Regions from separate parts of the Arthrobacter sp. MMS24-S77 genome, predicted to be linked through region 3. Evidence: riboswitches for the same ligand, from Rfam matches in the RefSeq annotation. Region 3 holds a riboswitch; each other region holds the start of a gene.
What was found. Region 3 has a riboswitch for cyclic di-AMP ahead of ACX5I4_RS20490 (hypothetical protein). Riboswitches for the same ligand answer to the same signal wherever they lie in the genome.

Region 1 (7,633 bases), 3.5 Mb from region 3:
CAGCATTCAGAACGAGTGTGCGCATGCACGTACCTCTTCACGGCCGCACCCGTCAGGGGCGCGAGGGCCGGCTGCCCTCTGCATGTACGGGCTGTGGATCGACACCACAAGAGTAAACACGCAGAGGCCAGATCAACGAATCCGTGGGTGGGTTCCGGCGCTGTGTCGGGCAAAGTTCATGTACCGGACATGTGGCGTGAACCTTAAACATGCCTGGTTAAAACGGAACATCCCCGCGCGCGAACCGGCGGGGATGTTCCAGTGAAACTATGTAGCCGAAGCTATTTAGCCACCAACGCGGATGAAGACCGGGCCGGAGCCGACGTTGACGCTGTACAGGGCAGTGGTGCCACCGTTCCAGCCGCCGTGGACTGCCATGCCGTTGCCGACGTAGACGGCGATGTGGGCCATGCCCATGCCACCGTTCTGGTAGTAAACCAAGTCGCCCGGCTGCGCTTCAGCAGCGCTGACCGTGCGGCCAAGGGAGAGGTAGTCTGCCGGCCAGCCGTGGAAGTTGATGCCAACAGCGGCCAGGGAGTTCGAAGCCAGGGCGGTGCAGTCCTGGGCAACGCCAAGCTGCGCGTAGGCTGCGGCGGCAATTGCTGCGCCCTTGCCGCTGGCAACCTTCGTGGCAGGGGATACAGCGGCGGAAACAGAAAGCGTTGCGGTGCCCGCCTTGGGAGCGGCAACAGCTTCCTGGACGGCAACCGGAGCTTCGACAACCGGAGCAGCTTCGGTGGAAACCACCGGGCGCTCGTACTTGATGGCCACGGAAGAATCGGCCGAAATGCTGGCTTGGGCGATGGACTGGACTTCCAGGGTGGAGGTCGCAGTGGACTCGCGGGGGACGTTGGTTTCGGCAGCGTTGGCTGCGATACCGCTAGTGAGGACCAGTCCGGAAGCAGCGGCGATAACTGCGGCCTGACGGCCTACGCCACCGGCGTTGCTGCCGACGGTCTTAGCGATGACGGCAAGCGAGTTGGTCTTGGTGACCGCGGCGCGGTGGCGCGCAAGAGTAGAGCGTGAAGACACGTTAAAAGGCCTCTCCCTATGCCCGCGAGGTAAGCTGTCGGATTCGGATGGGAGTCATCCGGCCGCAATGCTTCCCGTAGGAAACAATTGCGACTTAACCCCAAGGCCATCGGTGAAGATGACCAAAAGTGGGTCCCCCGCCTCTGCCAGACGATGTTTTGCGAACGGAACCTCGAGCAGTGGCAGAGCTAGGCAATCCACCCGAGTGCATCAACTCTCTAAAAGTTGATGCGAGTTAGACGGTACAGGAGTTTTGGCTGAATGTCACATTCAGGTCACGGAGCGTGACAAGCATGCGAGAGACGGCCATCGGATTGGCTACAGCCAGCCGAGGGGATCAACGACATCGCCGTTGACCATGACTTCAAAATGGAGGTGGCAGCCGGTGGAAGCGCCGGTGGTGCCGCTCAAAGCGACAACGTCACCGCGGTTGACCGTTTGGCCCACCTGGACGTTGAACGAGGACAAATGGTTGTACGTGGTTTCGAGGCCGTTGCCATGGTCCACCACAACGCGGTTTCCACCGCCATACGGGTGCCAGCCCGCAAACGTGACCTTGCCGGCTGCAGCCGCATGCACCTGGGTGCCGCACTGGGCCACGAAGTCCTGGCCACGGTGGAACTCCCCTAGGCCTCCTGTAATGGGGTTCACGCGGTAGCCGAACGGCGATGCCGTGGTGAGGGTGTCCAGCGGAGCCCCCAGCGTGCCCTTCGAGGACGATGTCTTGATGCTGCCGACGGACTGCGCGCTCAGGAGCTGCTTGAGCTTGCTATCAGGATCCGCCGTGGTGGAAACGGCAGCGCGGCTGAAGTCGATGGTGGCACTGGCCGCAGCGGGAATCTCAGGCTGGGTACCCATCGAAGCGGCCGAAGCCTGGTTCGATTCCGCGGTGGCCGTCAATGCGCCGGTACCCGGCATGGCGACCGTCAGGATGAGGCCCGTGGCGGCGAGGGCCACGCCTGCCTTCTGTCCCACACCGCTCGCGGCAGCAAAATCAGCCATTTGCCGCAAGGGCCCCTTGCGCCGGCGCACTTCGCGATGCGGATCGCGGGGCCGGTCGTGCGCAACGACGTTCGTGCTCCGCAGCTCAGCAGTAGGACCGGACGCGCGTCTGCGGCCCCTGGTGTTCTGCGTGGTCAAAGTGTTCCTCTCTGGCAAGCCTGCGAAGTTAGCTGTCGGATTCGGGTCAGAGAGTGCATGGACCCGGTCCGCGTGGAGGGCGCGAAGCACAGAGGAGTCCCCGGGAAGGGTCCTGCGCTTTTTGCACTTCCGCTGCGGACTTCACCCCAAGGCTGTCTTTCGACAGCCGCTGGTGGTTCCCCCGCTTCTGCCAGTGAATGGACTAATCCACCTGATCCGCTGGCAGAACTCGGCTTCGGATCAGGTAACGCTTTGGTATCGGCGCCAGTACTAAACTATAGGGGATTAAACCCCCGCAGTAATAATTTCGTTATCTTTGCCGAACAGTTTGCAGAAGGCCTAAGAGACGGTCACAAAGACGTGCGACGCCACCTCAGGCGGCAGCTCCAACGCACCATCGATATTGGGCACGCGAACGGAGATGTACTCCCCTACACGCTCAAGGGAAACCCTGGCTCCGGGGCGGATTCCGCCCTCGTCCAGCTGAACCAGCAGCTCCGGTTCCACCTGGATCGGTTCAGCCAGCCGGCTGACGACGACCCGGTTGTCCGGTGAGTATTCGTTCATCGCTTCAAGGAGGTTGACTACGCCATCCGTAAAGGCGTGGGACGCAGCTCCGCCCAGGGCTTCGAGCCCCGGAATGGGGTTGCCGTAGGGAGATTCAGTGGGGTGGTTAAGGAGTTCATAGAGCCGCCGTTCCACGCGCTCGCTCATAACGTGTTCCCAGCGGCATGCCTCGTCGTGGACATAGGCCCAGTCCAGTCCGATGACGTCGGCCAGGAGCCGCTCGGCGAGCCGGTGCTTGCGCATGACCTCGGTGGCGCGTTTCCGGCCGGTTTCGGTCAATTCAAGGTGCCGGTCGTTGGAAACAATCACCAGGCCGTCGCGTTCCATCCGCCCGATAGTCTGGGAAACGGTGGGACCGGAGTGCCGCAAGCGCTCGGCAATGCGTGCGCGAAGAGCCACGATGTTCTCTTCCTCAAGCTCCAAAATGGTCCGAAGATACATCTCAGTGGTATCGATCAGATCCGTCATCCAGCTCAGCTCCTCGAGCGCAGTATCTTGCGTATTTTCCACCGTACCGCAGCCGGCCAGGCGGTCGACCCGCCGGTCGTCCCAGGCCGGGCGCCAGCTCCAAGCTTAGCCTATTTTGAATTACTCCGGATAATTCTCGCGCCGGCCTCGGCCCAGGTCTCGGCGGAACAAATGCTTTCCACGTGGCGGACTATGAAGCCTTCAGTTCTGTCCCCGCCAGTGGAGTCAGGCAGAATTGGGGAGTCGAGGGGGCAGCTTGCCACCTGCCACGACCCATCTAGGCCGCTACTTCACCATTGGAGCATCCCGTGAGCGACAACAGCATCACCATCCCCGCCGATTTGCTGCCCAAGGACGGCCGCTTCGGCGCCGGGCCCTCCAAGGTCCGCCCGGAGCAGATCGAGGCCCTGTCTGCCGCCTCGGCAACAATTCTTGGCACCTCCCACCGCCAGGCACCGGTCAAGAACCTGGTGGGCTCTGTCCGCGAGGGACTCAGCCAGTTCTTCCGCGCACCCGAGGGCTACGAGGTGATTCTCGGCGTCGGAGGCTCCACCGCGTTCTGGGACGTCGCCAGCTTTGGCCTGGTAGAGAAGAAGGCACAGCACCTCTCCTTTGGTGAGTTCGGTTCCAAGTTCGCCGCGGCCACCAACAAGGCACCTTTCCTGGAGGCTTCCTCCATCATCAAGTCCGAGCCCGGCACGCGCCCGGTTTCCCAAGCCGAGGCAGGCGTGGACGTTTACGCGTGGCCGCAGAACGAAACCTCAACGGGTGTGGCGGCTCCGGTCAAGCGGGTTGCCGGCGTCGACGACGGCGCCCTGGTCCTGGTGGATGCGACCTCCGCCGCCGGCGGCTTGGACGTGGACGTCGCCGAGGCTGATGTCTACTACTTCGCACCTCAAAAGAACTTTGCCTCCGACGGCGGCCTGTGGCTTGGCCTCTTCTCCCCCGCAGCCCTGGATCGCGCCGCACGCATCAAGGCAAGCGGCCGCTGGATCCCCGATTTCCTGGACTTGCAGACGGCTATCGACAACTCGAAGCTCAACCAGACGTACAACACGCCGTCCCTGTCCACGCTGGTGACGCTGGACGCCCAGGTCCAGTGGCTCAACAAGAACGGTGGCCTGGACTTCGCTTCCGGGCGCACGGCGGACTCCGCCAACCGTATCTACACCTGGGCCGAGGCTTCCGAGTACGCAACCCCGTTCGTGGCAAAGGCTGAAGACCGCTCCAACGTCATTGCGACGATCGATTTCGATGATTCGATCGACGCCGCGGCCATCGCCAAGGTGCTGCGCGCCAACGGGATCGTGGACACGGAGCCGTACCGCAAGCTGGGCCGCAACCAGCTCCGCATCGCTACCTTCGTTGCCATCGAACCGGACGACGTTTCGGCTCTGCTCGCCAGCATCGACTTCGTGGTGGGCGAACTCAAGAAATAAGGGCCAGCCGCGGGCGTTCCCGCGGTCAGGACTTGTCAGCGTCGTCCGGGTGAGGATCCCGGGCGGCGCTAGCCCTTTTAACAGGGCCAGCCCTTTTAACAGGCCAGCCTTTTATACGGCGCTATCGCCCTTATCGCCGTCATCCATGACAGGGCCCGCGCCCTGGGACTCAATGCGGAAGAACCGCAACCCGCGGGCGCTTCGGTCGAAGCGGAGCCGCAACCGGTGTGCGCGGATGATCCAGATGATACCGACGACGGCGGTGCTGGCGCCGGCAGCCGCTGCCACGCCAACGGCCCAGCGGGGTCCGGCTACGTTGGACACCCAGCCAACGAAGGGTGCCCCGATGGGTGTTCCACCCATGAAGATGGCCATGTACAGCGCCATGACCCTGCCTCGCATGACAGGTTCGGTAGTGGACTGCACATAGCCGTTGGCGCTGGTGATCATGGTCAAGGCGAACAGGCCGCACGGAATCAGGGCCAAAGCAAACATGGTGTAGTTCGGCGCCAGGGCAGCGAACCCGCTCGCGATGCCGAACCCGCCGGACGCGGCGAAGATGAGCCGCATCCGTGGCCTGCCACGCCGGGCGGCCAGCAACGCCCCCGCGACTGAGCCGATTGCCATGACCGAGTTGAGGAGCCCGAACGCACCTGCGTCCATGCCGAATTCCGTGCCAACCATCGCGGCAATGAAGAGAACGAAGTTCAGGCCGAACGTGCCCATAATGAAGACCGCAACGAGGACCACCATGATGTCCGGGCGGTTCCGCACAAAGCGGAGCCCTTCGCGGATACGGCCTTTGCCCGCGGCCGCGCGGGGCTGGACGCGCAGGGAGGACATGGGAATGGCGCGGATCGCGCCAAGCATTGCCACGAAGGTCAGCGTATTGATGATGAACACCCAGCCCGGCCCCACGGCCACGGTCAACATGCCCGCTACGGCAGGGCCGATCATGCGGGCAACATTGAAAGAGGCACTGTTCAGCGCAACGGCGTTGGAGAGGTAGTCGTCCTTGACCAGCTCCGAAACGAACGTCTGGCGAACGGGGGCGTCAAGTGCCGAGACGACGCCGAGCAACAGCGCGAACACGTAGACGTGCCACAACTGCGCAGCGCCGCTCAGCACGAGGATTCCCAAACCAGTACTCAGGACGGCCATGGCAGATTGTGTCATGACCAGGAGCCTGCGCCGGCTGTAGCGGTCGGCAAGCAGTCCGGCCCACGGAGCCAGGAACAGCTGCGGACCAAGTTGCAAGGCCAAGGTAATACCCATGGCACCGGCGTCGTGGTTGCTCAGATGGGCAAAGACCAGCCAGTCCTGGGCGGTCCGCTGCATCCAGGTGCCGATGTTGGAAACAAGGGCGCCAAGGAACCAAATGCGGTAGTTAAGGACACCCAGCGATTTGAAGGTGGACATCAGGTTCCACCTTCAAAGAGTTCACTCGCTGGGTCCGCCAAGGGCTAGTCGGCCTCGACTTCGTCGTCGGCGTCCTCGTCGTCAGCGTCCTCGTCGTCGTCGGCTTCAGCCTCGTCAGCGTCCTCGTCGTCGTCGTCCTCGTCATCAGGGGCGTCGTCGCCGTCGGGCGCCTCGTCGTCGTCCTCGTCAACGGAACTGTCCGCGATCGAGGTGCCTTCCCCTGCCAGCTCCTCGGGGACCGCCTCGTCCTCCGGACGGACGCGCTTTGCCCACGGCACCCATTCAGGGGCGAGGATAGAGTCCTCGGACGGCAGCAGGCCGAGCTCGCTGACCGTGACAACCTTGGAGCGCGAGTTGCGGGTCACGACGGCGTACCACTGCCAGCCGCCGTAACCGGCCAGTCGCGATTCGAAAAGGTGCGTGACGACGCGTTCGCCTTCGGACCGTGCCCCAATATGCAGTCCGATTTCACTTGGCTTGGCAATGGTCTCCACCGCATTGCGGGCGACGTCGACGGCGGCTGCCAGGAAGGCGTCCGGCTTGCCGACGCGCCACACGGGAATGCCGGCGCGGGGTTTCGCCGTGGCCGGCTTCCGCCCAGCACCGGTATCAGCCGTTCCTGCCGTTGCTGGAGCAGCACCAGTACCGTTCTCTTCAGGACTGGCTTCAGCGGATTCCGATGTCATGGCTGGTTTAGGCTTCCAGCTCGTCGGCTACCTTGCGCAGGGCTGCCGCGATGGCCTTGCCTTTGGCACCTTCAGGGTACTTACCGGCCGACAACGTCCCCGAAAGGTTGTCCAGGACGGACACAAGATCCTGGACCATGGGCGCGAGCTCACGGGCGTTCGTGCGCTTGGCCTTGGCGATGGATGGCAACTTGTCCAGTACGCGGAGGCCTAGTGCCTGGGCGCCACGGCGACCATCGGCAACGCCGAACTCAACCCGGGTACCTGCTTTGAGATCCGTTACGCCCTCGGGCAGGGCGGATTTGGGCAGGAATACTTCCTGGCCATCCTCTGCTGCGAGGAATCCGAAGCCTTTGTCCTTGTCATACCACTTGACCTTGCCGGTGGGCACGTAATCAACCTTCTTCGTTCTTGCTTGGGAGACACAGCCAGCGCGTCACCGCATCCGCAGGATTCTGCGGGAGTAGGGGTAACTGCCTGGTCCGTGTTGGTCTATTGCTTCAAGGTTATCCTGCCCGGCCCCGGATTCGCGCTTTGAGACCACGCGGAGCCGGTCCCGTCGCCTTTTGCTCGTGCGCAGACCGGCAACGGCACATGTGGGGCGGGACTGTTAGCGTTGCTTACATGATTCCCCACGGCTACCGCCGCCCGCTCGTGATCGTCGCCGCCGTCGTCGCAGTGCTCTCCTTGGCGGCTGTGGGCACCGTCACGGCCACCGCTTTTGCCCAGGGTGTGGCACCGATTTGGGTGACGTCCACGGCCCTCTACGGGCTGCCGCTCGCCTTCATTTTGATGGCCGCGCTGGTGGTGGACTCCATCTGGGCTCGGCGTCGCCAATGAGCCACCAGAAAGCCCGACGGCGGGCCCCGCGGGCGGTAACGT
Region 2 (7,633 bases), 3.9 Mb from region 3:
TGTCCGGGCTGCTGGTACGCCGACCCCGGCGCACCCCACCCAGCGGCGGGCTCCCCGGCCACCGGCTGCTCGGAATCTTCAAGGGGCCGGATCACCGGCTGCGGCTGCTCATTCCCCGGTACGGCCCCCGGCACGGACCCAGGTACGGAGGGGTTGTTTTGCTGATCCATGGTGTTCTCCATCGAAGTCGAGACTGTTTGGGTCGGTCGTTGTCCTTGTCCCAAACAGCGTCAGCCTCTTTGCTGTGTGCGGGCTGTGCCGAACTGCAGGCCTTCCTGTGACCTGCGGCAGTTGCGTCGGACAGTGCCAACAGACCCGCCGCAGCGCGCTGGGCGTACCGTGCCTTTGGACAGGTGGCTAGGCTGAGACTCACAGGGTGCTCACAGCATCGGCAAAGCACCGGCAAACCGGCAGATTGGAGAGTTGTCTCATGGCATCCTCGCACTCCATGACAAACAACCTTCCCCAGCTCAGCCACCCGGACGGTTCCCCCATCCGCGCCCTTGTGGTGGACGACGAACCCAGCCTCGCCGAGCTCATGAGCATGGGCCTCCGTATGGCGGGTTGGTCCGTAGCCGTTGCCGGCGACGGACCCACTGCGGTAAAGCTCGCCAAGGACTTCCGGCCCGATGTCCTGGTGCTGGATGTGATGCTGCCAGGGTTCGACGGCGTTGAGCTTCTGGGCAGGATCCGCGCCTTTGCGCCTGAGGTGCCCGCGCTCTTCCTCACCGCGAAGGACGACGTTCAAGACCGCATTGTCGGGTTGGCCGCCGGCGGGGACGACTACGTCACCAAGCCGTTCAGCATGGAGGAAGTCCTGCTGCGCCTGCACCGCCTGGTCCAGCGCTCGGGGGTGGCCGCGATGGACACGGCCGAGCTGGTAGTGGGTGACTTGACCTTGAACGTGGACACCCGCGAGGTCACCCGCGGGGGCGAAGACATCCAGCTCACGGCAACCCAATTCGAGCTCCTGCGCTACCTCATGGAGAATCCCAAGCGCGTGGTCAGCAAGGCCCAGATCCTGGACCGCGTGTGGGACTACGACTTTGGCGGGCAAGCCAACATCGTGGAGCTCTACATCTCGTACCTGCGCAAAAAGATCGAGGCCAACCACCCGCCCATGATCCACACTGTGCGCGGGGCCGGGTACGTCATCAAGCCTGCCGAATAGCCCGGGGCGCGCCGAATGTCCGCACTCTCGGGTATCCCCCGCCAGACCGACCATCAGTGGTTCAATCCTTCAACCTGGCACCTGCGCACACGCCTGATCCTTGTCTCCATGGCACTTCTCGTGGCCATCTGCGGAGCAGTGGGCGTGGTCAGCTACGCCTCCATGGACGTGTTCCTCACGAAACAGCTCGACCAGCAATTGATGCAGGCCTCCCATGGCCGCCCGCCCATAGGTGATCCGAATGGACGGCCAGATCCTTTGGATGCCCGCGGCCAGAGCATCGGCACCCTGAATGCACGCATTCTTGGCGGGCAAGTGAGCAGCGCTGGGTTCCTGTCCTCGGACGCGACCCGCACAAACTTGTCGCCCAGCGACGCGGGAATCCTCTTGGCGCTCCCCCACGATGGCCGCCCTGTTGATCGAACCCTGTCCAATGGTGGCTACCGGCTGGTAGCCACCGAAACCCCCTACGGCGATGTTGTCATCACGGGCCTGCCGCTCGCCTCGAAACAGGACACCGAAGCCTCGCTCGTGTGGACCATGGTGTTCGTGTCCTTGGGCGGCCTGGTGCTGATTGGACTCGCCGGGACCGTGCTGATCCGCCGCACCATGCGTCCCCTGGAGCAACTCTCCGACGTCGCCACGAAAGTATCGAAACTTCCGCTCGACGCCGGCGAGGTGGCCCTCGCGGTGCGCGTCCCGGCGTCGGCTGCCCATCCCGGCACGGAGGTGGGCAGCGTCGGTCATGCTTTGAACCTCATGCTGGACAATGTCTCCAGCGCGTTGGAGGCAAGGCAGCAGAGCGAAACCAAGGTGCGCCAGTTCGTGGCCGATGCCTCGCACGAGCTGCGGACGCCACTGACGGCCATCCGCGGCTACACCGAGCTGTTGCGCATGACGGAGTCGTTCACCGAGGACGGCCGCAAGTCGCTGGGCCGGGTTCAGAGCCAGTCCGAACGTATGACCACCCTCGTGGAGGACCTCCTTCTCTTGGCGCGGCTGGACGAAGGCAAGGCACCCGAGTTCACCGACGTGGACCTCACGCAGTTGGTGATCGAGACCGTCAGCGACGAGAAAGTCATGGCCCCGGAGCACATCTGGCAGCTCAGGCTCCCGGATGAACCCCTGACGGTCCGCGGCGACACCACGCAGCTCCACCAGGTCTTGGCCAATCTGCTCTCCAATGCCCGCAAGCACACGGAGGCGGGAACCACCGTGGTCACGGGAGTCATGCGCTCGGCCGATGGCAGCGCCGTGGTCACCGTGACCGACAACGGGCCCGGCATTCCGCCTGAATTCCAAGGCAGGATCTTCTCCCGCTTTGCCCGTGCCGACGCAGCCCGTTCCGGTTCCGAGGGCACGTCCGGGCTCGGCTTGTCGATTGTTGAGTCCATTGTCCAGGCCCATGGAGGCACTGTTGAAGTGGCCTCGCGTCCCGGCCGGACGGAGTTTGCGGTGCGGCTTCCGGCGCTCTGGACTGCCACGGCCTGAGGGCCCGCCCAGAAGATCACGACGCCGGAGCGCGGCGAGCGCAAGTCGGCGCACCGGCGTCGTGATCTCCGTTACCTAAATGTGACTTAAGCGGCATCCTCCTGTACCGTCGAATGGGTGCGCAGGATTGTTCCGGCCACCGCCGGGTAGGCGCCGAGCTCTGCCACTCCCCGGTGCCCAACACTCCAGGCAGAGACGGGGGACCCAGGTCTCCGGGCAAGCGCTCATGTTGAGCCAGCCCTAGGGGTGAAGCCGTACCGCCACGATTCTCAGTGGCCACGGCCGGATGACCTCATCCGAATCCGACAGCTAACTCCGCAGGCGTTGAGAGGCAATCACCATGTCTGATTCCAAGAATCAGTCGCGCCCTGTTGCGCGCCACCGCGGCGAACCTGCCCGGAAAAACAAGTCACGTTCCACCCTGAGGCGAGCCGCCGCAAACCTCGGCCCCAGCCAGCGCATGGCCGTTTTTGCCGGCGTTGTTGCTGTGTTCCTCGGGGCAGGCGCAGCCACCCAGGCCGCCGGACAAGCCATCAGTGCCCAAGAGTTGAGCCGCACGTCCGAATCGCGCACGGTTGCAGAGCATAGCGCCGCCCCGTCCGCCACCGCCACGCCGTCAGCGAGCGCAAGCGCCAAGCCGAGCGCCGCTCCGACGCAGGCACCCGCTCCCGCTCCGGCCGCCGTCGCGCCCCAGGCTGCCGCACCTGCCGCTCCCGTGGCACCCCCCGCTCCCGCAGCCCCGGCTGCGCCAGTCGCCGTCGATGACCCCGCCGGCGCCCAGGCCTACGCTGCAAGCATGCTTTCCTCCTACGGGTGGGGCCAGGGCGAAATGTCCTCCTTGATCACCTTGTGGAACAAGGAATCCGATTGGCGGACCACTGCCACGAACGCCTCGAGCGGCGCTTACGGCATTGTGCAGTCGCTGCCGGGCGAAAAAATGGCCTCCGAAGGCGCCGATTGGCAGACCAACTACCAGACCCAGATCCGCTGGGGCCTGAACTACATCAAGGAACGCTACGGCTCACCGTCTGCGGCTTGGGCCTTCCACTTGGCGCACAACTGGTACTGAACCCACAAAGTTCGTAGAGGTCCGTCCCTTCGGGGGCGGACCTCTACGGCGTTAACCAGGCCTCTCCCACATGCACAGCCACGTCACAGGTTGCGCCTAAAGCACTCATAATCGGCGGCGGCACTCTGAATACATGACGCTCATCGAATCCACCACAGGAACCCTGAAGGACCCCGCGGTGGTGCCGCCGGGCCCCCCGATTCAACCCAAAACCCCCGTTCAACGCAGCCCCGCCGTTCAATACAGCTCAGTGCGGCGCGCCCCCGTGGACATCCACACCACCGTCCCCGTCCTCGATGTCACGATCCCCGTCTTCAACGAGGAACGCGACCTCGAGGAGTGCCTGCGCAGGCTTCATGGCCATTTGCGCGACTCTTTCCCCCACGGCTTCCGCATCACCGTTGCCGACAACGCCAGCACGGACAGCACCTTGAAAATCGCCGAACGCGTGGCCAGGGAACTGCCGGAGCTTGTGGTGGTCCATCTTGACGAGAAGGGACGCGGCAACGCCCTGCGAAAGGTGTGGCTTGCATCGCCGTCGCCGGTTCTGGCCTACATGGACGTGGATCTGTCCACGGATCTCGCCGCATTGGCGCCCCTTTTGGCACCCCTGATCTCCGGCCATTCGGACCTCGCCATCGGCACACGGTTGACGCGCAACTCCCGGGTTGTCCGCGGCCCCAAGCGGGAATTCATCTCGCGCAGCTACAACCTGATGCTGCACTCGTTGATGGGCGCCCGCTTCAGTGATGCCCAGTGCGGCTTCAAAGCGATCCGGGCCGACGTTGCCCAGCAGATCCTCCCGCACACCACGGACAACTCCTGGTTCTTCGACACGGAACTTTTGGTCCTCGCGGAACGCTGCGGCCTCAGGGTCCACGAAGTGCCCGTGGACTGGATCGACGATCCGAATTCCAGCGTCGACGTGGTGCGCACCGCCCTGGCCGACATCCGCGGCATGGCCCGGCTCACGCGGGACCTCGTCTCGGGGCGCATCCCCATCCCGGAACTGCGCGCAGCCCTTGCCCGCGGCCCGCTCCCGGCGTCGTCCCGTACCGCAGAACAGAGCCCGCGCAGCAGCCTCTTCGGGCAGCTGGTCCGGTTCGCCGCGATCGGCGCTGCGTCGACCCTCGCCTATGTGCTCATCTTCTTGTTCTGCCGCGGATTCATGGACCCGCAGCTAGCCAACTTCCTGGCCCTGCTCATCACGGCCATCGCCAACACCGGCGCCAACCGGCGCTTCACCTTCGGCATCCAGGGCGGCAACCCCGTCAGGCACCACTTCGAGGGATTGATCGTCTTCGGCATTGGCCTCGCGCTCACTTCCGGGGCGCTCGCCTTGGTACACAGTACGACGACGCCGGACCGCTGGGGCGAGCTCCTCACCGTGGTCGGGGCAAACCTCGCCGCCACCGCGGTCCGCTTCCTGTTGTTCCGCCTGTGGGTCTTCCGGCAGCCCGGAGCGCGGTCGGCACTGCCGGTCCCATCGGCGCCGGTTCCGTCGACCCAACCGGCCCAGCCGGAGCCAGTGATCGAATCAACCTCACCAGACAGCCCGCTCACAGAAACGGCAGCATCATGACCTCCACGATCTCTCACGCAGGCACTGAGTCTGCCGCCGGAACCGACAGTTCTGGCTCTGACGACGCAGCCCACGGCCGTCGCTCGACCGAGCCATCAACTCCTGGCGCAATTCCCCGCTGGAGCCGTTTCGTCTTTGGCCTGCAGGCCCGCTGGGTACGGCCGTCCGCCGCCGGGCTCCTCGTAGCCACCGCGTTCCTGTACCTCTGGAACCTCGCGGCCACCGGCTACGGAAACTCCTTCTACGCTGCAGCCATCCAGGCCGGCACTAAGGACTGGACGGCATTGCTGTTCGGTTCGCTCGACGCCGGCAATGCCATCACCGTGGACAAGCCGCCCGCCGCGTCGTGGATCCCGGCCTTGGTGGGCCGGATCTTCGGCTTCTCGCCCTTGAGCATGCTGGTTCCCGAGGCACTGATGGGTGTGGCCGCCGTCGGCTTCCTCTATTTGACGGTCAAGCGGGTCTCCGGACCAGGCGCTGGCTTGTTGGCGGGTGGTGCTTTGGCATTGACCCCGGTGGCGGCGCTCATGTTCCGCTTCAACAACCCCGACGCCATGCTGACCCTGTGCCTGGTGCTGGCGGCGTACTTCACCACCCGCGCTATCGAACGGGCAGGCTGGAAGTGGCTCGCCGCGGCCGGAGCAGTGGTGGGCCTCGCGTTCCTGAGCAAAATGTTGCAGGGCTTTCTGATTGTTCCGGGCCTGGGACTCGCGTACCTCTGGGCCGCGCCCACCACGTTGCGGCGGAGGCTGCTGCACCTGCTCGGCGCCTTGGCCGGTATCGGGGTGGTGGCGGGCAGCTACATCGCTCTCTTCCAACTGACTCCTGCGTCGGCACGGCCATACATGGCAGGGTCGACAACCAACAGCTTCCTCGAGCTGACGTTCGGCTACAACGGGCTGTCCCGCATTACGGGCTCGGGCGAAGGAATGCCCGGCGGCGGAGGTGGCGCGGCCGGTGCTCCAGCGGGTGGTCTCGGCGGCTTCGGTGGCGGTGGCGGGAACGCCGGCTTCGGTGGAGCCGCGGGCATCACCCGTATGTTCGGCTCGAGCTTCGGCGCTGAAGTCTCCTGGCTTCTGCCCGCGGCCTTGATCTTGCTGGGTGCCGGCCTGTGGTTCACCCGCCGGGAAGCGCGTGCCTCGCGTACCCGGGCCTCGCTGATCCTGTGGGGTGGCTGGCTCCTGGTTACCGCGGGAGTCTTCAGTTTCATGAGCGGCATTGTGCACCCGTACTACGCGGTAGCGCTCGCACCGGCAATCGCCGCATTAGTGGGCATCGGCAGCGTGGAACTGTGGCGAGGCCGCGGGTACTGGCCCGCCAGGACCATCCTGGCCGCGGTGGTCCTCGGTAGTTCCGTCTGGTCCGCGGTTCTTCTAGGCCGCGATGCCTCATGGCTCCCCTGGCTGCGGATTGCGATCGTCGTCCTGGGTGTCATGGCCGCCGCGGCAATCCTGCTTCGCCTCGACTCAGTGCGCTTTGCCGGTCAAAATACGGCGGGCCGGTTCCGCAGCACGGCGGCGGCGGCCGTCGTCGCCGTTTCCCTCCTGGCCGGCGGCCTCGGCACGGCGGCGTGGACGCTCGCGACGGCGGCTACCGCGCACTCCGGTTCCATCCCGACGTCGGGCCCCAGCAGCTCCGCTATGGGCGGTTTCGGAAACCGGGCCGGGTTCGGGGGCCGGGATGTGGGCACAGGAGATGCGACAGGCGCTCCGACCCAGGCAGCAGGTGGTCCGGGTGGCGAGGCCACGGCCGACGCCGGACTGACCGCGCTGCTGACGTCCACCACTACCAAATGGTCGGCGATCGTCTCTGGCGCTACCCAGGCCGCCAGCCTTGAGCTCGCCACGAACACCAACGTGATCGCACTCGGCGGCTGGAACGGCGGCGACCCCTACCCCACACTGGCAGAGTTCCAGGACATGGTGGCTAAGGGACAGATCGGCTACTTCATCGCAGGTGGAGGCATGGGCGGCGGCGGATTCGGCGGCCGGGGCGGAAACTCCGAGGTTGCCGCTTGGGTCCAGGCGAACTTCCAAGCCCAGATTGTGGGCAACTCCACCGTCTACAAGCTGACGAAGTAGCCTCCGATGACCATTTCATACTCGACAGATACTGGTTCGAAGCCGGACGCCGGTCCCACGTCAGGGCAAGCTGCACCGCCAGTGCCGCTGGTCTCGCGACCCCGCTTGGTACTTCTGCCGCGGCCACCGGCGCCGCAGGTCCGGGATGGCCGGGCCCAAACTGGCCCAAGCCGCCAAGCCCGGCGCCACCGCGTGGAGCTCGCCATAGTGCTCGTCGCAACGGCGGTCCTGTACCTCTG
Region 3 (7,633 bases):
AGGTCGCGTCGTAGCCTTGCCGCACCAGCAGCTCGATTGCCGCGGCCACAGCGGGGCCTGGATCCGGATTGACGGGGTAGTTGACCATAGGCGTGAATCTAGCGCAGTTCCAACCAACAAGCAGTTCCGGGCAACAAATCGATGCGGCTAGGCTTCTGCCATGGCATTGATAGCTCCCCGCGTGACGCCTGGCCTGCCCGCAGACGACGCCCGGAACCTGGCGCGCTCACTCCAGGACAGCAACGACATCACGGTTTTCGTCGACGGCACGGTCCACCGGTTGCCAGATGAGGCGAGGGACGCCGTCGTCGATCTCCTCGGCCGGCTGGGCCGCGGCGAAGCGGTGACCGTCAGCAGCGTGGAGGAAATGCTCACGACGTCGCGGGCGGCCGAACTCGCAGGAATCTCGCACACCTATCTGCGCAACATGACCGATCGTGGCGAGATTCCCGTCGAATACCGTGGCACGCACCGCCGCATCAGGCTCGCGGACATCATGGCGTGGCTGGAGACGCAGAAGAAGAAGGCCGTGAGCAACGAGGAAACCACCAGCGAGTAGCGGAAGGCTACGCGAGGGCCGCCTTCAGCGCCGCGTGGATCCAATCCCGGTACCGCTCCGGTTCCCAGCCGAAATCCAGGACCAATGATCGATAGGTGTCCGGGTGACCGACCGACCAGATCAGGGCCGCTGCTTGCTCATCATTCATGCCGGAGGTCAGTGCGCCGCGTTGCCGGAGCGCGTCCGCCGCTTCGGCGTAGTTTCGCAGCCGGAGCTCGGCCCGGTCCTTCAGCACTTTGGCCGCTTCAGCATCGACGGCGGACGCCTGCCTCATGACGCTGAACAATTCGCTGGTACGCGGGTGCACCTCAGCGAACCAGTCAGCCAACAATGCAATGACCGCACCTGCGTCGGCGGCTGCGGCTGTCCGCTCGCGCATGGTCTCCGGAACGGAACGCGGGGCCTCCGGGCCCGCAGCCGTGGCATCGACCACGGCCGAGAGCAGCGCGGTCTTGTTGCCCACGGAGTTGTAAATGGTCTGGATGGCCACGCCAGCTTCCTCGGCAACGGCCCCGATAGTGGTGGCCACGTATCCCCTGCTCAGGAACAGTTTCCTGGCGGCCTCAACCACCGCAGCTTTAGTGGCGACAGCTTGAGCCATTCGCCTGTCGTTGTGCCGAATCTCCACGGAAAAAAGAATAGCATTCCAGTGACTGGAATGCTATTCTAATCGTGCCAGGACACCTCAGGAGGCTTCGCGATGGACAGCATTGAGCCAGTGAACACCGTGGTTGTGGGGGCCGGACAGGCGGGGCTCGCCACCGGATTCCACCTGAAGAAACAAGGGCAAGACTTCCTCATCCTGGATTCACGGGCCCGCACAGGCGATGTGTGGCGGAACCGATGGGACTCCCTGCGGCTGTTCACCCCGGCACAGCACGACTCCCTGCCCGGCATGCCGTTCCCCGCCGACCGCGGCACCTTTCCCGGCAAAGACGCCATGGCCGAATATCTCGACGCGTATGCCAGCAATTGGAACCTCCCCGTACGTCACGGTGTCCGGGTCACTGGAATCGAGCGCGAAGACGGGCGATACCGAGTCCAGTCAAGCTCCGGAGCGATCCTGGCCAAGAACGTGGTTGTTGCAACGGGCCCGAATGCGCACCCAAGGACTCCAGCCTTCGCAGAGGCCTTGGACCCCGGCATCCACCAACTGCATGGCGCAGAGTACGCCAACCCGGACTCCGTTCCGTCCGGAGATGTCCTGGTGGTCGGCTCCGGCACATCCGGCGTCGAAATCGCGCTGGAGCTCGCACCCACGCACCGTACGTATGTTGCAGGAAGTCCACCGTTCCACATTCCGGGCCCAGTGACGCGATACGCCGGAGGGCTTTGGTGGCTCTTCATCCACAATGTATTGAACCGATCCACCCCTATCGGCCGTAAAGTTGCGGTCGGCTTCACCAAACACGGCGCGCCCCTGATTCGGACCTCAACGAAAGAACTCGACGCCGCGGGAGTCACCCGCCTGCCACGCCTGGCCGGCACCCGCGATGGCCAACCCCTGACTGAGGACGGCAGGACACTCCCGGTCTCCACCGCGATCTGGGCAACCGGTTACCAACCGGAGTTTTCTTGGATCCAAGGACTTCCCGAGGACGAGGACGGTTGGCCGCTTACCTGCCGGGGCGCCGTGGAACAACTGCCGGGGCTGTTCTTCGTGGGCATGCCATTCCAATACGGACTGACCTCGGGCCTCGTGGGTGGCGTCGGCCGGGACGCCGAACACGTCGCCGGGCTCATCGCCAAGCAACCCGGAGCGCGGCAGGACTAGATCCGCGGGCGAAATCCCGCGGAATACCGGTCGCCCGGCCCGTTATCTAAATGTGACATTGCTGGCCGGCTGTTGTACCGTCGAAGGGCGACCCAATCCCCAGCTGGGCCGCTTCCGGGTTGACGCCGAGCTCTGCCGCAACCCGGATTCCGCTAGATCCGCGGCAGAGACGGGGGACCCAGAGTCTCCGGGCCTACTTCTCCACAGGCCCTTGGGGTGAAGCCGCCTTGGCGGCCGGACGGCCTCGTCCGAACCCGACAGCTAACCTCGAAGGCGTTGAGAGGCAATCACCATGTCCCCAACCATGGATCAGCCTCGCCGTGCCCACGTGGCGCGCGAGCGCACCAAACCAACCGGACGCCGTCGGGCCCAAGACAGCGGAACGTTCATCCCTGAGCCGGCACCCACCACCCCGACGAACCTGACGACGCCGGCACCCACCACGCGAGCGGCCGCCCGCGCGGCCGAGCGGGAGCGGGCCGCCCGGGCCAGCGAGACCGGGGACCTTCCGGCCCCGGCACCCGCAGCGGCGGAACCAGCCACCTCCCCGGAACCAGCCACCGCGGCCATTCCGACGGTGGCAACAACGACGGTGGCATCAACGACGGCGGCCCCCGCCACCGCGGCCCTCCCGACAGCCGTACCAGCCACCACGGTGCCCACGGCTCCCACAGCTCCTCGTGCCAGCTTCACTCCGGTGTCCTTTGCCGGTTCGTCGTTCAGCCGGGAACCACATGCAGTCCTGAAGAAGGCTGCGACCATCCGGTCCATGAGCAACCGAATGGCAGTGGTGGCCGGAGCCCTTGGCATCTTGTTGACGGCGGGTTCCTTGGGCCAAGCCCTTGAGTTGCCCTTCTTCGGCCAGGAATCCCAAGCCCAGGACGCGGACAGTCAAAGCTCCGTACAGCCCGAGGTTCCTTCCGCGGAGGCGAGCATCTCCCCTGATGCAACGGCTTCACCCTCGGCAACCGCAACAGCCGCCAAGGCGGGTCAAACCGCGGCAGGCCCGGCGCGAGGTCAGCAAGCGCCCGCCGTCGAGCCGTCGAGTGCGGGGACACCATCGGTCTCCATTCGGGTTCCCTCCGTCATCCCCTCAGCGCTGCCCCCAAGCCTCACACCGGTGCAGCCTGCTCCGGTTCCCAGCCCGGCTCCGCCGGTCACGGTCACTCCAACCCCGACGCCGACCCCAACGCCGACCGATCCGCCCTCACCAACACCTACCCCGACCGACCCGTCCTCGCACACCCCGCCTGGTCAATCGAAGCCGAAGCCGCCGGTTAATCCCAGCAGCGCACCGACGCCTTCGCCGGAGCCCACTCAGCCGGGCTTCGACCTGGGAGCGATTTTGGACGCTGCGAGCGGGGTCTTTAGGTGAGGATGGGACAGCATCGAACATCTTCCATCCAGTGGCATGGGCGGTGCTGCCAAAGCAACCGGACCGCAGCAGTCCGGCACCGCCCGGACCGCTGGCGCTGCAACCTTAAGCTGAGGGCTTTCAAGCGTTAAACCGGCGCAGCTCAAAAGACAACAACCTCAAATCCGCGGGCGCCCCGCCCAGCGGCGCGCTTTGAGCGTTGCGTGGAGTTCGAGGCGGATAGCGCCGTTCAACGGATCAGCACCAATGAGCTGCCGGACCCTGGCCAGCCGGTTGTAAATGCTGCTCCGGTGCAAGTGCAGCTTCGTTGCCACGTCCTGGACCGAACCGTCGCTGTCGTAAAGCAGTTCGAGCACGGGCAGGAGCTCGCCGTTGCGGTCCGCGTCCTCGATCGCCTGAAAATGCGAAGAGCCAGAATCATCCCAGCCGCCGGGCGCCTGTAGCCGTTCGAACAACTGGTAGATGCCGGCCGAGCGACTGTCCACGAGCTCGCCGAGTGGAGGATCGACGGCGGCAGCCTGGGCCGCGAGCTTCGATTGCCGGTAGGCCCGCCCTAGTTGGCGGACCACCGAAAACGGCTCGCTGATGCCCAGGATGACCCGGTCCACCTTCCGGCCGGCCCGTTTGGCGAGCTCGAGCTGATAATGGACCAGGACTTGGGCGTGCTCCGCCCGTCCGCCGGTTTCGCGGAACAGCAGGACCGAATGAGTCTCGGTGCCGGCGCTGAAAAGCACCGAATCGACGCCGATAGTGGCCTGCAGCGCCGCAGAACGATGCGTCAGGGTGGCCGCGATAGGATCGGCGACGCCGCGGCTGTCCTCCGCGTCGAGCACGGTAACCAACTGCCACGGTCCCCGGCCTTGGATCTCCTTCCATCCGGCCACGGCCGCCAACGCGTTGGATTCTCCTTGGCACGCCGCCAGGAATTCCTGCTCGCGGCGGCGCCGGAACTCCGACTCGGCAGTATTGGAATCGAGCAGCAGTCCCGCCAGGAGGTCCAGCTCGTCCCGGACGCCCGGCAGTTGGGCGAGGATCGCCGTCGCGGTCTGCTCGTCAAGGTCCTGCTGGACCCAGAGGTACCCCACCCGAAAACCGCGCACCAGCAGCGGGACGCAGACCCGCCCCACCATGCCGAGTTCTTCATTGGCGGGTACGACGACGGGACGCACCGCAGTGGCGATGCCGTGCGAAAGCTGCCAAGCACTGACGTCCACCGGGACTCGTTTGCTGAGGAGGAAATTCACTCGCACGCGATCTGCGTGGGACTGGTTGGAACTGTAGGCGAGCAGGACGCCGTCGAGGTCTTCCAGGGAGAGTCCGCGGCCCAGTTTGAGTGCGACGTCCTCGACGATCTTCTCCACGTCCTGTTGCATGCAGAAAAGACTACTTTGCCCACCGAACATCAGGCGACATCTGACGCCCCGGGATTCGACAAATGTCGAGCCTTGGAAGGCAAAAACCCCGAAAATCCAAGGAAGTTCACGACGGCTGTCATCGCCCTTCGTGTCGCCTGGCTCACAGCGGATTTATTCTGGAATCACAGTCCCCGCAGAGAAAAAAGGCCGTTGAAGCCTTTCGAACCATGGAGCCCAAAAAATGATTATCGGTGTCCCCAAAGAGATCAAGAACAACGAATTCCGCGTTGCCATCACCGCAGCCGGGGTCAACGAGTTCCGTACCCACGGACACACCGTCCTGGTGGAGCGCGGCGCCGGCCTGGGCTCCGGCATCACCGACGAGGAATACGCGGTTGCCGGCGCCGAGATCGTGGCCGAAGCCGACGACGTCTGGGCACGCGCCGACATGGTCATGAAGGTCAAAGAACCCATCAAGGCCGAGTACCACCGCTTCCGCAAGGGCCTCATCCTCTTCACCTACCTGCACCTGGCCGCCGAGCCCGAACTGACGCAGGAGCTGATCAACTCCGGCGTCACGGCCATCGCCTACGAAACCGTGCAGGAAGGCCGTACCCTGCCCCTGCTGGCACCGATGTCCGAGGTCGCTGGGCGACTGTCGGTCGTCGTTGGCGCTTCCTCTCTCATGGCCCCGGCCGGCGGCAAGGGTGTGCTGTTGGGCGGCGTTCCGGGTGTCCGCCCGGCGAAGGTTGTTGTCCTCGGCGCAGGTGTTGCCGGTACGAACGCCGCCGCAATGGCCCTGGGCCTCGGTGCCGATGTCACCATCATGGACATCAACATCAACCGCCTGCGCGAACTGGACGCCCTCTACCAGGGCCGCCTGAAGACGGTCGCCTCCAACGCCTACGAGATCGAGAAGTCAGTCATCGACGCAGATCTCGTCATTGGCTCCGTGTTGATCCCGGGCGCCAAGGCTCCCAAGCTGGTCACCAACGAGTTGGTCTCCCGCATGAAGCCCGGTTCCGTGCTGGTGGACATCGCCGTGGACCAGGGCGGCTGCTTCGAGGACACCCACCCCACCACCCACCAGGAACCCACGTACAAGGTCCACAACTCGATCTTCTACTGCGTCGCCAACATGCCCGGCGCCGTTCCGAACACCTCCACGTACGCGCTGACCAACGTCACCTTGCGCTACGCGGTGGCACTGGCCAACCTGGGCGTCAAGGCCGCCTTCGACCGCGACCCCGCCCTGGCAGCTGGCCTTAACGTCGTCGCCGGCAAGGTCACGCATCGCTCGGTTTCCGAGGCGCACAACCTGCCCCTCGTCGCCGACTGGCACAACCTGGTTTCGGCCTAGCCTTAGCGAGCGCGACGGCGGTTTGACGAGCCCGACGGCGGGGTGCGGCTTCCATGGGAAGCGGCACCCCGCCGTCGTGGTTTTTGGCGAAGACGGCCCCGGCCTCGCATTGTGAAACACCGGTGGCCCTCCGCTTCCGGAATCCCGAAGGTGGAGTGATGGGATTTAGTCGGTCTGCCCTTGATTCGTTCCGAGGCGGGAGCCTGCCGGACCTACTCGGGGACCACACACGGCTTTTGTTCGTCGGCATAAATCCCGGCCTGCGCGCCGTCGCGGTGCAGGCGCATTTCGGCGGCGGGAGCAACCGCTTCTATCCTGCTCTCTACCGGGCGGGCATCGTCGATCGGCGGATAGATGCTTCGGCGGGCTTCCGCCCCGAAGACCTCGCGCATCTGCGTGAGCGTGGCCTCGGCATCACGTCTCTGGTCGCGGGAGCGTCGGCGCGCGCGGACGAACTCACCGCAGAGCAGCTCGTCGCTGGAGCCGAAGCACTCTCAGAGCGCGTCGAACGCATCGCTCCGGCAGTGGTGGCGGTATTGGGAATCACCGCCTACCGGACTGCGTTCGCCCGGCCCCGGGCAACGGTCGGACGTCAGCAGGGCCATCTCGGCGGCGTCCCCGTCTGGGTGGTCCCGAACCCGAGCGGCTTAAACAGACACGCGAGCCTGGACGACCTGGCAAACGCGTACCGAGAAGTCGCAGTCGCATCCGGCATCGAACTGTTCACAACATCCGTATGACCGGCACGCTGCTCACGTCTGATCGTGGATTCCTTGCGACGTCACAATCCGTCGACGATGCCGTCGACGACGGCGCGGAACCTCCCCGACGCCATGCCTGCCTTGACGAGCACACTGAGCCCGATCACGGAGGCAAGCAGTTGGCTGGCGGCAGTGCCGGCATCGCGATCCACACCGAGTTCTCCGGACTCTTGTCCTTGCACGATTGCTTGCCGAAACACGGCTTCGATCTGCGTGAAGAGGTCGTCCGCGATGCGATTCACCTCGACGTCCGCGGGGCCGAGCTCCGCTGCAGCATTGACCATAACGCACCCCCGCTGATGCTCGCCCATGCCAGCAAGGACAGTCATGGCCCCTTTGAGACGAGGCCGGACCGGCCCAGGCGTTGAGAACAGCTCGGCCAGGTACTCGAGTCTTTTCAGGCTATAGCGTCGCAGGGCACGCAGGAACAGTGCGTGCTTGCTCTCAAA

Region 1: it holds a riboswitch for cyclic di-AMP, as region 3 does, so the genes downstream of both, ACX5I4_RS04260 (NlpC/P60 family protein) here and ACX5I4_RS20490 (hypothetical protein) in region 3, are expected to answer to the same signal.
Region 2: it holds a riboswitch for cyclic di-AMP, as region 3 does, so the genes downstream of both, ACX5I4_RS02520 (aggregation-promoting factor C-terminal-like domain-containing protein) here and ACX5I4_RS20490 (hypothetical protein) in region 3, are expected to answer to the same signal.

Annotation. Positions count from the first base shown of each region.
Region 1 is NZ_JBTZRN010000001.1:904,080-911,712, reverse strand. Features, by position in the region: gene ACX5I4_RS04265 (HNH endonuclease) at 1-25, opposite strand, end outside; gene ACX5I4_RS04260 (NlpC/P60 family protein) at 286-1,032, opposite strand; cyclic di-AMP (ydaO/yuaA leader) riboswitch at 1,038-1,205, opposite strand; gene ACX5I4_RS04255 (M23 family metallopeptidase) at 1,351-2,172, opposite strand; cyclic di-AMP (ydaO/yuaA leader) riboswitch at 2,175-2,386, opposite strand; gene ACX5I4_RS04250 (metal-dependent transcriptional regulator) at 2,512-3,207, opposite strand; gene serC (phosphoserine transaminase) at 3,516-4,646, shown strand; gene ACX5I4_RS04240 (MFS transporter) at 4,758-6,065, opposite strand; gene ACX5I4_RS04235 (DUF3027 domain-containing protein) at 6,110-6,751, opposite strand; gene ACX5I4_RS04230 (cold-shock protein) at 6,759-7,142, opposite strand; gene ACX5I4_RS04225 (hypothetical protein) at 7,376-7,591, shown strand.
Region 2 is NZ_JBTZRN010000001.1:530,265-537,897, reverse strand. Features, by position in the region: gene ACX5I4_RS02535 (hypothetical protein) at 1-170, opposite strand, end outside; gene ACX5I4_RS02530 (response regulator transcription factor) at 431-1,171, shown strand; gene ACX5I4_RS02525 (sensor histidine kinase) at 1,187-2,662, shown strand; cyclic di-AMP (ydaO/yuaA leader) riboswitch at 2,827-3,000, shown strand; gene ACX5I4_RS02520 (aggregation-promoting factor C-terminal-like domain-containing protein) at 3,003-3,731, shown strand; gene ACX5I4_RS02515 (bifunctional glycosyltransferase family 2/GtrA family protein) at 3,865-5,313, shown strand; gene ACX5I4_RS02510 (glycosyltransferase family 39 protein) at 5,310-7,394, shown strand; gene ACX5I4_RS02505 (ArnT family glycosyltransferase) at 7,401-7,633, shown strand, end outside.
Region 3 is NZ_JBTZRN010000001.1:4,433,649-4,441,281, forward strand. Features, by position in the region: gene ACX5I4_RS20470 (TetR/AcrR family transcriptional regulator) at 1-88, opposite strand, end outside; gene ACX5I4_RS20475 (helix-turn-helix domain-containing protein) at 161-559, shown strand; gene ACX5I4_RS20480 (TetR/AcrR family transcriptional regulator) at 567-1,160, opposite strand; gene ACX5I4_RS20485 (flavin-containing monooxygenase) at 1,260-2,333, shown strand; cyclic di-AMP (ydaO/yuaA leader) riboswitch at 2,474-2,623, shown strand; gene ACX5I4_RS20490 (hypothetical protein) at 2,626-3,708, shown strand; gene ACX5I4_RS20495 (PucR family transcriptional regulator) at 3,867-5,081, opposite strand; gene ald (alanine dehydrogenase) at 5,305-6,423, shown strand; gene ACX5I4_RS20505 (mismatch-specific DNA-glycosylase) at 6,582-7,163, shown strand; gene ACX5I4_RS20510 (TetR/AcrR family transcriptional regulator) at 7,205-7,633, opposite strand, start outside.